DNA from 2 places in the Gracilibacillus caseinilyticus genome. Region 2 is predicted to be linked to the other one. Evidence: riboswitches for the same ligand, from Rfam matches in the RefSeq annotation. Region 2 holds a riboswitch; the other holds the start of a gene.
What was found. A riboswitch is a leader RNA that binds a small molecule or an ion and turns the genes downstream of it on or off. The one in region 2 is predicted to bind cyclic di-GMP.
Positions count from the first base shown of each region.

Region 1: it holds a riboswitch for cyclic di-GMP, as region 2 does, so the genes downstream of both, MUN88_RS09755 (response regulator transcription factor) here and sinI (DNA-binding anti-repressor SinI) in region 2, are expected to answer to the same signal.

Region 1 covers NZ_CP095072.1:2,052,593-2,060,569, reverse strand. The annotation lists gene MUN88_RS09775 (tyrosine-protein phosphatase) at 1-249, opposite strand, end outside; gene MUN88_RS09770 (tyrosine-protein phosphatase) at 417-1,178, opposite strand; gene MUN88_RS09765 (CpsD/CapB family tyrosine-protein kinase) at 1,375-2,067, opposite strand; gene MUN88_RS09760 (YveK family protein) at 2,042-2,806, opposite strand; gene MUN88_RS09755 (response regulator transcription factor) at 2,996-3,625, opposite strand; cyclic di-GMP riboswitch class I at 3,745-3,844, opposite strand; gene MUN88_RS09750 (catalase) at 4,386-5,801, opposite strand; gene MUN88_RS09745 (hypothetical protein) at 6,108-6,248, shown strand; gene MUN88_RS09740 (carbohydrate ABC transporter permease) at 6,666-7,478, opposite strand; gene MUN88_RS09735 (carbohydrate ABC transporter permease) at 7,478-7,977, opposite strand, start outside.
Region 2 covers NZ_CP095072.1:3,079,651-3,087,627, reverse strand. The annotation lists gene MUN88_RS14535 (NAD(P)/FAD-dependent oxidoreductase) at 106-1,320, opposite strand; gene sinI (DNA-binding anti-repressor SinI) at 1,499-1,633, opposite strand; cyclic di-GMP riboswitch class I at 1,667-1,753, opposite strand; gene MUN88_RS14525 (YszA family small membrane protein) at 2,426-2,614, shown strand; gene MUN88_RS14520 (phosphotransferase) at 2,611-3,627, opposite strand; gene MUN88_RS14515 (LysM peptidoglycan-binding domain-containing protein) at 3,696-4,652, opposite strand; gene hemL (glutamate-1-semialdehyde 2,1-aminomutase) at 5,492-6,778, opposite strand; gene hemB (porphobilinogen synthase) at 6,792-7,772, opposite strand; gene MUN88_RS14500 (uroporphyrinogen-III synthase) at 7,772-7,977, opposite strand, start outside.

The DNA of each region.
Region 1 (7,977 bases), 1.0 Mb from region 2:
TATCCGTGTTTCTTGACCGGGTAGGATTGTTAGAGGTATTGCTTCTTCTTGTAGTCTAGTATTCAATTGATCTACTGCTGATATAATATCATCTTTGTAGTTATCATAGCTGCCATTTAGATGATGTGGAGTTGCAATAATCGTTGTAATTCCTTGCGATACGGCAATTTTCGCCATTTGCACACTTTCCTCGGTATGTTTCGCACCATCATCTATACCTGGAAGGATATGACAATGAATATCAATCATCTGATTCATCGCCCCTTTATATAATCTAAATTGTCACATTTGTGTCACATTGTTATTTTAGAATAATTATAGCAGTACTTGGAAGAAATGAAAACAGTAGAATGGAAACGATTTTTGTCGATTTTGATTTATTTTGTAAAATAATTGTGGAGGACTCCATTTTTGGCTTATATCAAACCAAAAATCTTCTTTTTCTTGATTCGAACCGGCTCCTCCCCTTGTACTATTCTTCCATCTAATAAGAGGCTCCTATTCTCTTGCAAGACATAAATTTGCTCGATAGATAATGTCTTCTTCAAAGAATCCCAAGCTGGCTGTAAATAAAACTGTTTAGCATCAGCAGTATCTGAACTTATAAAGTGAACAAGGTTGTGTTTTAATAAATGTTGAGTGGTCTTTTGAATTTTTTTACCCTTCTTGCCATTGATACTTCTAGCACTTATTTGTACCAGTGCACCATTCTTAACCAGGCTATATAAAATATTTACATCCTTTTGAATATCAATATTCTTCTCAGGATGTACAAGAATCGGTTTGTAGCCTTTTAATTGTAGATCATAGCAGAGTTGCGTTGTATACTGGGGGATTTGGTCATGCATCAATTCTAGAAATATGTAGGTTGGGTCGTTACCATATGTCATGTACTTTCCTTTTTCCAAATCTTCTTCTAAATTACCGTGGATTCGAACTGTCTGACTAGGTAATATCTCCACGTTCACACTTTCTTCTATCAATTTTTGATTCAATGTTTCTACATAACTCGTGATCGTATCTTTATTAATTTCTTGTATGCCTTGTACATATTTCGGAGTAGCAATAATAGTCTTGATGCCAGCTTTTTCTGCTTCTTTCGCTAATTGAAGCGCAGCTAGTTTATCTTTCACACTATCCTGATTTACTGGAAGAATATATGGATTGATATCCAACATTTCTACCACCCTTTCCTTGAGAACTCAGAAATTTACAAGACTTCCGTATCGTTCTGTATAAAGAATATCACATTCGTTATAGTTTGAGAAGCATAACTCGACGTATTACATTAATTTTACAATCGAACAGGTAAAATAAGGAAAAGCCTGCTGACTATATATTCGTTCGTCAACAGGCTTTTCTGTACGTATATTATTAATTTCCGTAATAATAATAGTGCGCTTTATTCTGTTCGCGGTCGTTCAACACGACTCCTAACAACTTTGCATTGCCAACCTCTAATAACTCTTTCGCCTTGATTGCTGCATCATTTTCCGTCTGGTTACTTCGAACAACCATCACCGCACCATCACATATATTCGCTAGTATTTGGGCATCGGTAACCGCAAGAACCGGTGGGGTGTCAAACAAAATGATGTCATATTCTTCTTTCGCTCTTCCAATCATGTTCTCCATTGCTCTGGAACCTAATAATTCAGATGGATTGGGTGGAATAGGACCACAGCTTAACAGATCGAGACCTTCCACATCACTGCTGGATGCAGATTCTTCTAAGATTGACTCTCCTACTAAAACGCTACTTAATCCTCTTCTGTTATCCATGCGAAATGTATAATGCAACGTTGGCTTCCGCATATCGGCATCAATAAGCAACACCTTCTTACCTTGTTGCGCAAATACAATCGCAAGGTTAGCGGTAGTCGATGACTTTCCTTCTGACGGACCAGACGACGTAACCAGCATGGTTTTTAAATCTCCGTCAACGGAAGAGAACTGTAAATTCGTTCGAATTGTTTTGTACTGCTCAGTAATCGGGGAGCGTGGGTTCAATTTCGTAATTAAGTGACGAACGTTCGATACTTTAGACTGTTTTTTTCTTCTGACCACTAAAGCTCCCCCTCTCTCGTTTGTGACTGATGGAAACGGGCTTTCCCATTGACATCATATCTTTCTCATCAATATGGGAGATCACACCAAGTACAGGTAATTCTAATGTTTTTTCTACATCTTGTTCTGTCTTCACCGTGTTATCGAGGTATTCAAATAAGAACGCTAAACCTACTCCGATCATGGCACCGATGACAAGGGCAATCGCTGTATTCAACATTGGCTTCGGATTTACAGGTGTTGGGTCTGCTGGTACTACTGCTTCCGATAAGACACTGACATTATTAACGTTCATTAATTCGGGTAAATCCTCTTGGAAGATGGCTATCGTCGTATTAGCAATGTCAGCTGCTACATCAGGATCTGTATCGGTCGCGGATAGTTTCACTACTTGAGAGCTTTCTGAGTTGGCCACAGATATCTTCTCGCTAAGAGCACTAGGAGAGATCGTTAAATTCAACTCTTCAATCACTTGATCTAATATACGATTACTTGTGAGAATGTCATTATATGTATTGATAATTTCTAAGTTAGATCTAATTTGATTGATATCGACACTATTCGTTTCACTTGTATCCTGATTAACTATAAACTGCGTACTAGATTGATAGGTTGGGGTTAAAATAAAAAAACTGATAATTGCTGCTGCTCCTGCTGCACCAACCATTAACAAAACAATGAGCAGTAAACGCTTTTTTAACACTTCAAAAATCTCTTTGAGTGATATCGTTTCTTCCATATTTTTGTAACCTCCGCATGTAATGTATTTCTGACTGCTGCTGTCCAAGACACACTATATTCGAAATTATAACATAATAGTATTTTTTATGACATATAAATTCTCATCTTTTATGTAAAATTCATACATAAATTGTATAAATACACAAAAATAAGCCTGTGCACTTAGTGACACAGGCTTCTCACTTACTTATGATACATGAAACCATTCATTACGAAATGCCGTTATAACAGCATTCGTTCTGTCCGGCACTTCCAATTTGCGTAAGATGGAACTAATATGATTTTTAACTGTCTTATCGGTGATATAGAGTTTTTGACTGATCCGCTGATTACTGTAACCTTTCGTTAAGAGCTCCATGACTTCCCACTCGCGATTGGTAAAGACGCCAACTGGTCTTGACTCTTTACGATTATAAATTTGGCGATAATCCCCTAATAGGACAGGTGCAAGATCCTGGTGAATATAATGATTCCCTGCAACGATTTTATCAATGGCATCAATCAGTTCTTCTTTTTCCATTCCATTAAAGAAATAGCCGTGTAAATTCATTTTGAACAGTTCGGTTAGATTATTGTGATGTGGATTCTCCGTCCAGATGATGATTTTCTTGTTATTTTCCACATATTTTTCAACAAGTGACATTATGTCATTTTTCGTATCGATATCAATGATTAACAAATCAATGATATAGTCACGTAATTTCTCCTGTTGTTTCGGTTCCACTGCGATTACATCATAGTTCTTGAATTCCGTCGAAAGCACCCCTACCAAACCCTCGCGATAAATAGAAGCTTCTTTCACAATTGCAATTCGCATGTTTTTACCTCCTCTTTTTTATTCCCAAAAAAAATGACTATTCCTGAAAAAAAGCACAGAAATAGCCTAAAATGACAAAAACTTTCTTCGTCACACACACGTATCCGATTAGTGTAATTTTAGGTAACCAGGCGATCATAGGTATAAGATGTCGAATTAAAAACCCGTAGACCCTAGGCTTTGCGTCCTACCCTTTCGAGCAGTTTGCCTTTATCAAATACTTTAATTATCTATGTCTATCATACCGTTTTCCTAGTTTAATTGCAATAACCATAATATTCTAATAGCGAAAATGAATCAAATGACATGGTAAATTGAAGAAAAATCCATTTATAAAGGCTGAATGAACTATATGAAATTGCTGAGTTCTGTCGAAAATGATCTGTTTTTGACATTGATAGAAAGAGAGGGTTTGGGGATAGTTATCTTTTTCGGCTGGTTATGTAGGAAAGATACAAGGAGGCAGATAGTAAAAATATAATCAGAAGCGATTGTAAGACCATACATGATCATCCTTTTTTTATAAGGTTTGTTCATCCATTTATCTTGAATTCAATGTTTTTTTATTATACCGAATAGATTAGTAGGTTTTCAATAGCGAATAAATTGTATTATTGTTGGATTTTGACGAATCGTATAAATTTGTTAGTTGATACAAAAAACATGGATCTATAGTTGACCCATGTTTATCCTTGTACTTAACCTATCAACGGACGAAGTTCTTACTTAATCAAATGTAGACACATCAGATTGGTATGCTCTATTTCTCTTTTTTCTTCGTCACAGCTTTTTTCAGTTTCCCTGCTAAATCACCGGATGCATGTTGCATATATTGGTATATAATATCCAATACGTCTGAGGAAACTGTAGCCAATCCATCTGCTATATTTTCAATCAAATCTCCTTGTTCTTTCTGGGAAAGTGATTCAAAAAAAAGTCCTGCTTGTGTAAAATCATTCTGTTTTTCAATGTCAGATCGTTGAAGTGTACCTTCTACAAATCGATCATTACCGCTAGTAACTAAATCACCTGGCCACCAATCTGCCTCTTTGTTTACTGGTACATTTCGGAAATCCGGACCAATACGATAACGTTGAGAATCCCAATATATATTTGCACGACCTTGTAACATTTTATCATCGGATAGCTCAGCCCCCTCCAATAAATTCGATGGGGAGAAGGCAGCCTTTTCTACTTGCTCCATGTAGTTATCCGGATTTTTGTTTAACACCATACGACCGACAGGATGAAACGGAAATTGTTGCTGATCCCAAATCTTCGTATCATCTAATGGGTCGTACGGGAGGTTAGTTGCTTGATCTGGATCCATCACCTGGACATACAATCCATATTCCACAGGTTCTCCTTTTTCAATCGTATCATATAAATCCTGACCGGCAATATCCGGGTTTTCCCCTGCTAATTTCACTGCTTCATCATTACGAATATACTGTTGCCCTGCCATTGGTGACCAAACATACTTGACATAATATCGCTTTCCTTTTGCGTTTTTCCAAACATATGTATTCACACTATAGCCTGGTATATGTCGCAAACTTTTAACTGTACCGAGATTAGAGTACACAAGTAGTGTGAATAATAATGACTCTGGTGCTCTCGCAACGAAGTTCCAGTAACGGGTCGGATCGATTAAGTTGTTTTTGGATGATGGAAGAAATGCCTTAATCGCTTCAGGGAAGCGAATCGTGTCACGTACCGAAAATACTGGTATATGATTGCACATAAGATCAAAAATGCCTTCTTCTGCATAAAATTTGGTTGAAAAACCCCGCACATTTCTGGATGTATCTGGTGTTCCTTTTGTACTAACAGCAAGTGAAAATCTTACAAATACCGGCACCTGCGTTCCTGGTTCTTGTAAAAATGAAAGAGACGTATAATTAGTCATAGAATATATGGTTTCAAAGTAACCAAAAGCACCCCATCCCTTCACATGCACTGGCCTTTCTGTAATCTTCTCGTGGATAAATGTCTGTAATGTTTCATGTTCTATACTGTCTTGTTTGACAATTGGCCCTCGTTTGCCTACTGTTTGCGAGTGAAGCTTAGCTGGCAGGTCTATATTCCATTTATAGGTCCTTGCTGAAGATTGCGTTTGCTTGGAAGGATTCCGTGAAGTATGGTTATTTTGCAGATTTGTATCCTTATTACTCATAAATTCCCCACCATCCTTTTCAGACTTATTTCTTTAAAGAGTATGATAGGAACTTAATACATATAACAACAAGATAAATCGTTCCGTATTAAGCATGATGAAAAGAATTTTCAAGGGGTACCACCCAATAGCTGGTAGACATAGGAAGCCGATTATCTAAAGCTGTGACAATTATGAGTCCATCAGAAAGCTGGAATTATCGCAATCTAACCGATTAAATCTGACGATCCCCTGTTAGAATCCATGCATATTTAAGAATAAATTTGAAATAATAAGCAAACAAATTATTGAAATGAGGTGAGCATAATGAAATTTAAGAAATTAGCATTTGGTGTATTTACCGCCATTCTTTCCACTTCCTTATTAGTCGGGTGCGGAAATGGTAATGATGAACAAGAACCAGATCCAACCGAAGAGCCTTCTGAAGAACAAAATCAGGAGGAATAGGAAATAGAAAAAGAGTAACATATCGAAGCAATGTCCTATAATATGTAGTTGTTTCATGCGGTGTTGTCAGTGGGAGATGTTTCACATTAAAATTATAACTCTCACTGAAGACACCCTTATTTGTATTTTAGGAGTGCTTCTTTAGAAAGAAAAACCTTTTCCAGTGGGATTTTCGGACACGACCTGTGTTATTAGTAACCGCATATTTCCTACGCTTAAGGGAGTGCTACATCGTTAGGTACAGCTAATAGCAGTGGTGATAGGCATTAGGTTATTTATTAGAATCAACCATGTATACCCTTTTAGGAAGCGAAGTGGTCTCCGGGAGTGGTATTCAAACATATTTCATTTCTGACAGTCTTTATCCGCTCTCCTTCTTTGTATACAAGAAAACATGGATCAAGAGCTGATCCATGTTTATCCTTTGACCGAGCCTGCTAATAAACCACGGACAAAGTACTTCCCTAATAAAATATAGACTAATAAAGTCGGCATGGCGGCGAGCAAGGCACCTGCCATCTGCACGTTCCACTGGACGATTTGACTGCCGGATAAGTTCTGCAATGCCACCATGACAGGCTGGGCATCATTGTTGGTAATCGTGACAGCGAAGAGGAATTCATTCCAGATGTTCGTGAATTGCCAGATCGCTACCACGACGAATCCGGTAATCGATAATGGCAGGATGACTCGTCGGAAAATACCGAGAAAGCTTGCGCCATCCACTTGTGCTGCTTCTACCATTGAATCCGGAATGTTCGCATAGAAATTGCGGAACATCAATGTTGTAATCGGTAAGCCGTAAACGACATGTGTGAAGATCAGACCGTAAATGGAATTATAGAGACCGATCGAATTCAAGAATTGGATTAATGGAATCAGGATACTTTGATACGGAATAAACATCCCGAATAAGATCATCGTGAAAATAACTTCAGAACCTTTGAATCGCCATTTGGACAAGACATAGCCATTCATGGCACCTAAGATTGCGGATATTAATGTCGCTGGAATGACCAAATATAAACTGTTTAAGAAATTTGGCGCCAGCTTGGAGAATGCTTCACTGTAGCTGGTAAAGTCCAGCGTAGATGGCAAGGTCCACATTTCCGATAACGACACTTCATCGATTGGCTTGACACTTGTGATCAGCATGACGTATACAGGTGTCAGGAAAAAGAGCGCGACGACGCACAAGACTGCATATTTGCTGACTTTTTTTATGACCATTAGGATGCCCCCCTTCTGGAGTTGATCAAATACGGTACGATAAAGACGGCGACAAGTAATAACATGATAATGGCGATCGCTGCCCCGTTAGCATAATAGTTACCACGGAAGGTCGTCTCGAACATATAGACACCGGGCACATCGGTTACGAAATTGGCACCGGAACCGGTCATCGCATAAATCAGATCAAATATTTTCAATGAAATATGGGCCATGATAATGATGACACTCATCGTAATCGGCGTCAGCATCGGCAAAATCACTTTGCGATAAATTTGCAGTTCGGACGCTCCATCGATTCGGGCCGCTTCTCTCAGCTCATCCGGTATGCCGGTCAGTCCAGCGACATACATCGCAAGTGAGAAGCCTGTCATCTGCCATACCGCAGCGAGCACGACGGAGATGATGGCTACAGGTAGACCGAATTCGATACTGCCCCACTGGAAGCCAGCCAATATATTGGTGTCGGTATACCAGAGTGGTTCCATTCCAAATAATT
Region 2 (7,977 bases):
TTTTCGAGAGATTAAGACATAAGCAATTGTCGCTGCTGCCGTAACTAATGTGTAAAGTAAAGTATTTTTCATTTTTCTACCTCCTAGATCAGATCATGCTTTGAATTAAAATGGACGGAATTTTCCTTTTCGTAACACCAGCTTAGGTCCACCTAACATGAATAAATAGCGATCATCGATCACATTCTTCATCACCTTGGCCTGCATACCATATAACTTATTCCCTTCAAAAACAGTACCCATTGCATCACTTCCACCTAGAGAAGCAACTGTCCCCTTATTGTCAAAATGGAACGTCCGAAGTGTACCGCCATAAATAAGTGTTCTGATATTATGCGCGCATACATCTGCTTCCTGGATCGCAATTTGTGCTGTAGGTGGGTAAGGTTTGCCTGTTTCCTCATTCATCACCCAGGCACAATCTCCTAGAATAAATACGTCATCTTGCTCTGGTGTTCGTAACGTCGCATCCACGTTCACTTTACCTTTCGTCAATTCGAATCCGGATTCTCCGACAATGCGATTGGCTTGTACACCACCAGTCCAAACAAACGTGTCTGTTTTAATTTCCTCTCTGTCTTCTCCGACAATTACACGATCTTCTTTCACTTCTTTAATCATAGTACCGAGCTTAAATTCAATACCACGCGCTTCTAACGATTCTTTTGCGTAGCTTAGTAAATCCTCATCAAAACCTGGTAAAATAGTAGACATCGCTTCAATGTCAATAATTTTCACATCTTGACGTGGAATATCATATTTTTTACATAGAGCGGGAATGCGTTCCGCAAGTTCACCAAGAAATTCGATTCCGGTAAAACCAGCACCGCCAACAACAATCGTAAGCATGCTTGGATCAGGATCTTGTTCATTTCGATAACGTGAGAATTGATATTCAATATGGTCACGAATCATACGACTCTTATCTACACTCTGAATGGAGAATGCATGCTCTTCCATACCTGGAATGCCAAAGGTAGCTTTCTCAAAGCCTAAACCGATCACAAGAAAATCATAGCTAAGTGTACCATTTTCCAATTCAACCGTTTTGTCATCTTTATTAATTTGCTTAACGGTGTCATGTACAAAGTTTACATGTCTAGTATTAATCACATCAGAGATCATAATCCTGGAGCGGTTTACATCAATCGTACCAGCTGCTACTTCATGCAGCCATGTCGTCTGGTAATGATAATTATGCTTGTTAACTAATGTAATATCCACTTCTTCAGGAGAGAATTGTTGCGTAAGTCGTTTCGTTGTCATCATACCGGCATAACCTGCACCTAGTACTACGATTTTTGGTTTCTTCACTGTCATCTAATCATTCCTTTCCTGTCGATATCATTGCTAAACTATGATAGTTTATCTCACTTTTGACTAGATATGTACTCAATACGTATCATTTTTAGTATAGCAAATGATACGTATAAGCGTCTAATATGCTATACCCTTTTCACAAAAATAAAAACCCTATGTCACATAGGGTTTTCTAGGTCTAATACTGTTCCACACATTTCTCTGGCATTTTCTTTGTCAGAAATTCTTTTATTTCTTCTGTTGTACAACCAATCTCTTTCGCTTTCAGCATTAGATAGATCCATTCATAATCCACATTTAACTTCGATTCCATAATCTTTCTCCTCCTAAAATACAAATCTGTATTTCAGGCAGCTCAGCCGTCCGTATTGGATAAATGAACGGACCTGGAACTTTGCGTCCCTATCTTGCAATAGGTTTGCCTTTTTCTGATTATGCATGCTACACGAAAACACCTTGAACGAATTGCAATACCACAGCAGCCCAACAAAACGAACAGTAATATAAACAACATTTGTAATTAGTAAATTATATTCAGTAAATATAGAAACATACCGCTTTTTTACTATTTGCTAATTAGGTGATGAATTAGCAAAATTCATTACAATAAACCTGTTTATACACTTTGTTATACATTTGAATGATAGTGCAGAATCCTTGCTGTATCTACTATTCAGCAACGCATTCCAAAACAGATGATTCTTTTGTAACATCCAGAAAAATTGAATTTAATACAGTGATGCTTGTCTGCCATTGTCAGCGTATGATAATACTGGGAAATAATTAAATTAAATAAATTTATGCTACTTCTCATATTGAAGACAACCTCTTATACGCATCCGATAGAGACTTCTTTGATTAATATATTCTAATAATATATATTCGATAAAAAAATCAATTTTCCTGCAAAAAAAATACTTTTTTACTAATTTTGAACTAAGTATTTTAACTTAGCGTGCGAACCCCTTATTTATCACTCGGCTAACATGAATGATGTAGTTCTTTCCGTTTATTTCAAAATTCGATTAATAAATATGGGGTACGATTCCACTTTGACTGCATAAGCTAGAATATAACAAAAATATAATGAAAATGAGGTGATATCGTGGCACGTTATTATCGATACCGTCTACCTCCTTGGGCGAGAGAATGGATCTTAATCTGTGAGCGTTGTATTTTACCAATCGTCGTATTTCAAGGGATTCGCACCGTATTTTTCCCTACAACCTTTGATGTTTTATTATTAGGGATATTAATTGGTATCCTGCTCGCCTTTCAATTGGAATGGATTTAACCTAATTCATCTACAGGGTCCGTTTTCAGTGTCTGGTAGATATATTCTTGCATTTGGAAGCCGTGAAACAGTTTACGGAACTCTTTTTCGATTTCAATGGACTTTCTTACATTACTTGTGCCCCTTCTAGGCTGAAGGGTGTCCGACATAGATTGAAACCAGTTATGGGGTGACAACAGTTGCAATACAAGCAATGCTTTCTCATAGTCTGATAAATCTATATATCGGCAATATACTGAAAATGATTCTGTGATTTTATCCATGTCACAGTCATGAAACCGGAATAAATATTGATAATACGATACTAAATCATAAGTCGGCGAAGTCATTAATGCATACTCCCAATTTAATAAATAAGTATTCATTCCCGTAATCATATAATGGGATGGTTTTACATTTCCATGACATAACGTGTATTTCATCTGATCGGTTTCTTCCATCCTGTCTAAATAAATCTCTTGCCACTCTTCCATTTTATTAAATAATTGCTCCATGTCACGATAATACATGCATATTTGTAATTCTGCGGGTGCCATGAATCGTTTTGCTTCAAAAAAGCGAACATATTGCAGCATTTGTTCACGACAGTAAGTAAGCTCCTGCTCAAATTGTTTTTCTAATGTTCTCCGATTTTGTTTAACCGCATCAATCTTATGATAATCCATCGTTGCTGCATGCAACTTGCCAATTGTGTGAATAGCTGTTGCATATTCATCTATTGGCTGGTCTGAAATTTCCCGGTTAACCCATGGCATCAGATAATAAATATCTCCGTTGTCTTCCACAAACGGCTGCTGGTGGACAGTATAATAGACAGGTACAAAACCAAATATCTTTTTTTCCTGAATATATTGTTGGATTGCCTGCCACCTTCCGACGTCTTCTGGTAACAGCCTCGCATGCTTTAACGCATATTGTTGATGATCGGCTTCAATTTTGTATAGACGGTCTGTTATTTGCTCAATTGACTCTGGCTGCAATTGATATGATTGCAATAATTGTGACCATTCCATCGGCAAACCCTCCATTTCTGATTCATCAAATAAAAAATCCCTTGACAAGCTACCAAGGGACTAACAAATTATTCTTCAGTAGGAACCGGAATATAAATCAATTGTCCAGCTGAAACATCTTCATCTTCTAAACGATTTACTCTCATAATGTGTTTAGATGAAAGTTGATATCGTTCGGCAATAGTATGAATTTGGTCATCTGGCTGTACAATATAAAGTTTCAACCTCGTATAGCTCGAGGCTTCTTCATCCGCAAAAACGTTTAACAAATAGGATGTCTCATCTTGAGGCTCGTTTCTGGTTTTCACATGTAATTTTTCCTCTTCTTCTTCAAAATCCTCTTCCTCAGCTGATACATCATCCTCTTGAGCGTGACTGTCTTCTATTTCTTGATCTTCACCCTCCTGCATTGCTCGAACGCTTGTGATAGGTACCACTTTTTCCTCTTCTTTTTCTTCTTCTTCAGTTGATTCGAGATCTTCTTCATCCATTTCTAAATGAAACGTCTCTGCTGCATCTTCTGTCTGCTCATCGAATCGGTTTTCTTCAAAAGCTAGCAATTCCGTTTCTTCTGTAAACTCTCTCTCTTCTTCTACTGCAGGTTCCGGTTGTGGTTCTTGCAAGCCATGAATAGCTAATGTTGCCTCAATCGTCATTTCATTGACAGCGTCCAAATTATAATCGAAGTGATCGACTTCTATAAACACATCATCTAAAGATGCAATACGATCGAGCGGGACAGAGACATCAATGAGAAATTTATGAAAAAACTCATTCACTTCATCTGATAACGATTCTACTCGTTCGACATAATTGCCGTTCACCGGTTCTTCCACCCTAAGATCCGGTGTATCGCTTTTAATATATTCTCCTTTAAGTTCCATCACACCTCTAATCGAGAGTGTATTACCTAGTTCCTCCATTGATATAACAGGTTCCAGACCTATCCCTAACATTTCCTTGATCTGCTGTTCATTCTCAAATGCAACCACTTCATGAATATTAAATGTAAAGGCTTCTTGCAAAGCACTTCCCCCTTCCTTTTGCTTAGCTAAGGCGTACTAGCATTTCATTAAACTATATGTTGTGAGGAAGAAAAATATGCAAGCTTGACAAATAGAAGTTGTATAACACCGCAGAACGAACAGCGAAATTCTTATCAGCCGTTTAAATCATAGCTACCCATAATATGGATTATGTAAACTACCACTGTATGACAAGTTGGCCATTTTGACATGTTTTATCTACGTAACAAAGCTCCGGAAATTGGCTCCGCGTCCTGTGGGGCACGGCTTCAGCTAACTTTGTAAAGAAAATTCTTTTCTTTACAAAGTGGATCTTCAGCTCGCGCTGACGCATGAGGAGTCTCCGCCTATTTTCTACGCTTGAGAGAAGTTCTACAACAATAGGAACAGCTAAAAGCAATGGTACTAGGCATTCTATTTACTAAGGTGTAGATGCTTATTTTTTATAGTTCATATTGTTAGAAGACCAATATGCTACCTCATGCATTTGTTGTAGAACAAGTACCATAGCGTAGGCCAACCACGGAGACTCCCGCGGGACATGCAGGTGCTGAAGATCCACTTTGTGAAGTGCCCTTCTTCACAAAGTTAGCTTCAGCCGTGCCCCGCAGGACGCGGAGTGGTTGGCTGAAGCGGTATCTTAGCACATTAAATATTTCAATATGGATGCTTGGTTAGTAATGGTTAGTTTACATAATCCATATTATAGGTAGCCAGTTTTTAAAAAATCTTGATCTACCTCTATAGTACATCTTTAACATCTTTATGACAGTGATTTTATACTTTCTTACCTCATGAAAAAAACTTACAAGCCTATGTGGGCCTGTAAGCTTTTCGGGTTATGATAATTTTTGAAATGCTTTTTCGACTGCTGCGATTGTTTTTTCAATGTCTGCGTCTGTATGAGATATAGACAGGAACAGACCTTCGAATTGAGAAGGTGGAAGGAATATGCCTTCTTCTGCCATTGTCCGGTAATAGGTGGCAAACGCTTCTGTGTTCGATTTAGAAGCTGTCTCATAATTAATCACAGGCTCGTTTGCGAAGAAGATACCTACCATTGATCCAGCTCGATTAATTTGCAGAGGAATATTATATTTATCTGCAGCCAGTCTATATCCTTCGATTAAACGGTCTACTTTCGTATTGATATCATCATAAGAAGAACGATCCATTGCTTTTAATGTTTCCAGACCTGCTGTCATAGCAAGCGGATTACCAGATAATGTTCCAGCTTGATAAATATCACCAACCGGGGCAATACATTCCATGATTTCACGCTTTCCGCCATAAGCGCCAACGGGTAGACCTCCACCTATAACTTTTCCTAAACAAGTTAAATCAGGGGTCACCTCGAAATATCCCTGGGCACAATGGTAGTCAACTCGGAATCCCGTCATTACTTCATCAAAGATCAACAAGGATTGGTACTGGTTAGTGATATCACGTAATATTTGTAAAAAGTCGTCCTTCGGCGGAACAACTCCCATATTACCAGAAACAGGTTCAACAATCACAGCCGCAATGTCATCTCCAAATTGTTCAAATGCATACCGAACGCTTTCGATATCATTATATGGCACTGTAATTGTATGCTGTGCAACACTTTCAGGTACTCCAGGACTGTCAGGTAAACCTAATGTCGCTACACCAGACCCTGCTTTTATTAATAGAGAATCCCCATGACCATGATAATTCCCTTCAAATTTAAGGATTTTATTTTTTCCTGTATAGCCTCGTGCCAGACGTAATGCACTCATTGTTGCTTCTGTACCGGAATTAACCATTCGTACCATCTCAATGGAAGGAACACGATCAATCACTAATTGTGCTAATTCATTCTCTAATAAAGTCGGTGCGCCAAAGCTTGTTCCTTTTTCAGCCACCTCTTTTAATTTAGTGACTACTCGATCATCTGCATGACCCAAAATTAACGGACCCCAGCTTAGCACATAATCAATGTATTCATTGCCATCAATGTCGTAAATTTTTGATCCTTTTCCGTAATCCATATAAATAGGATTCATTCCTACTGATTTGAAAGCTCGCACTGGTGAATTGACACCACCTGGCATTAATTCCACCGACTCTTTATATGCATCAACAGATTTTTGATTTTCTCGCATCATGATCGCCTCCTTATTTTTCTTGTAACCATTTTGCTACATCTTTCGCAAAATACGTAATAATGATATCCGCTCCAGCCCGTTTCATCGCAGTCAGCTTCTCTAGTACTATCGCTTGTTCATCAACCCATCCATTGAGACTGGCTGCTTTTACCATTGAGTATTCCCCACTAACATTGTAGGCTACAACTGGTACAGGAAATTCGTTCTTTACTTCTCGTATTATATCCATATAAGAAAGAGCTGGCTTTACAATTAAGAAATCTGCTCCTTCTGCCATATCAGACGTGGCTTCTCTGATTGCTTCTAATCGATTAGAAGGATCCATCTGATACGTTTTTCTATCCCCAAACTGTGGCGTACTATCAGCTGCATCACGGAACGGCCCATAAAATGCAGAGGCATACTTGACTGCATAGGACATAATCGGAATATTCGTATACCCTTCTTCATCTAAGCCTTCACGAATTTCTGTTACAAAGCCATCCATCATGTTCGATGGTGCGATAATATCTGCCCCAGCTTCAGCTTGTGTTACAGCCGTTTTTACGTGTAAAGGTAATGATTTATCATTATCTACATCTCCATGTTCAATGACTCCACAATGGCCATGTGATGTGTACTCACATAAACATGTATCGGCGATCACGAGTAGCTGATCCGTTTTTGCTTTAATTTGACGAATTGCTACTTGAACAATTCCATCTGGATCATATGCACCTGAGCCAACTTCGTCTTTTTCTTTCGGTATACCGAATAAAAGAACAGACGGGATACCTAATTTCAGTAATTCATCAATCTCTTCATCCAAGTAATCGAGGGATACCTGATAAACACCTGGCATAGAGGAGACTTCGTTTTTGATTTGGTCTCCTTCGACGACAAATAACGGATAAACTAAATCATTTACTTGTAATTCTGTTTCACGAACGAATCGGCGCATAACGCTGGAAGAACGTAAGCGACGATGGCGATCAAATGGTGTTGTAGACATTATTTATCACCTTCTCTTATGTATTCAATATAAGTAGCTACCATATTTTCAATTGTAAATGTTTCAGGATAAATGATATGACGAAAAGCATACTTTTCAAGCGCCTCGCTCGTTGTCGTACCAATGGCAACAGCTGTCGCTTTTTCCTTTACTTGTTCCAAAAGCGAAGCAGGTAAGAATTCATGAAAAGCCTTTACCGTTGATG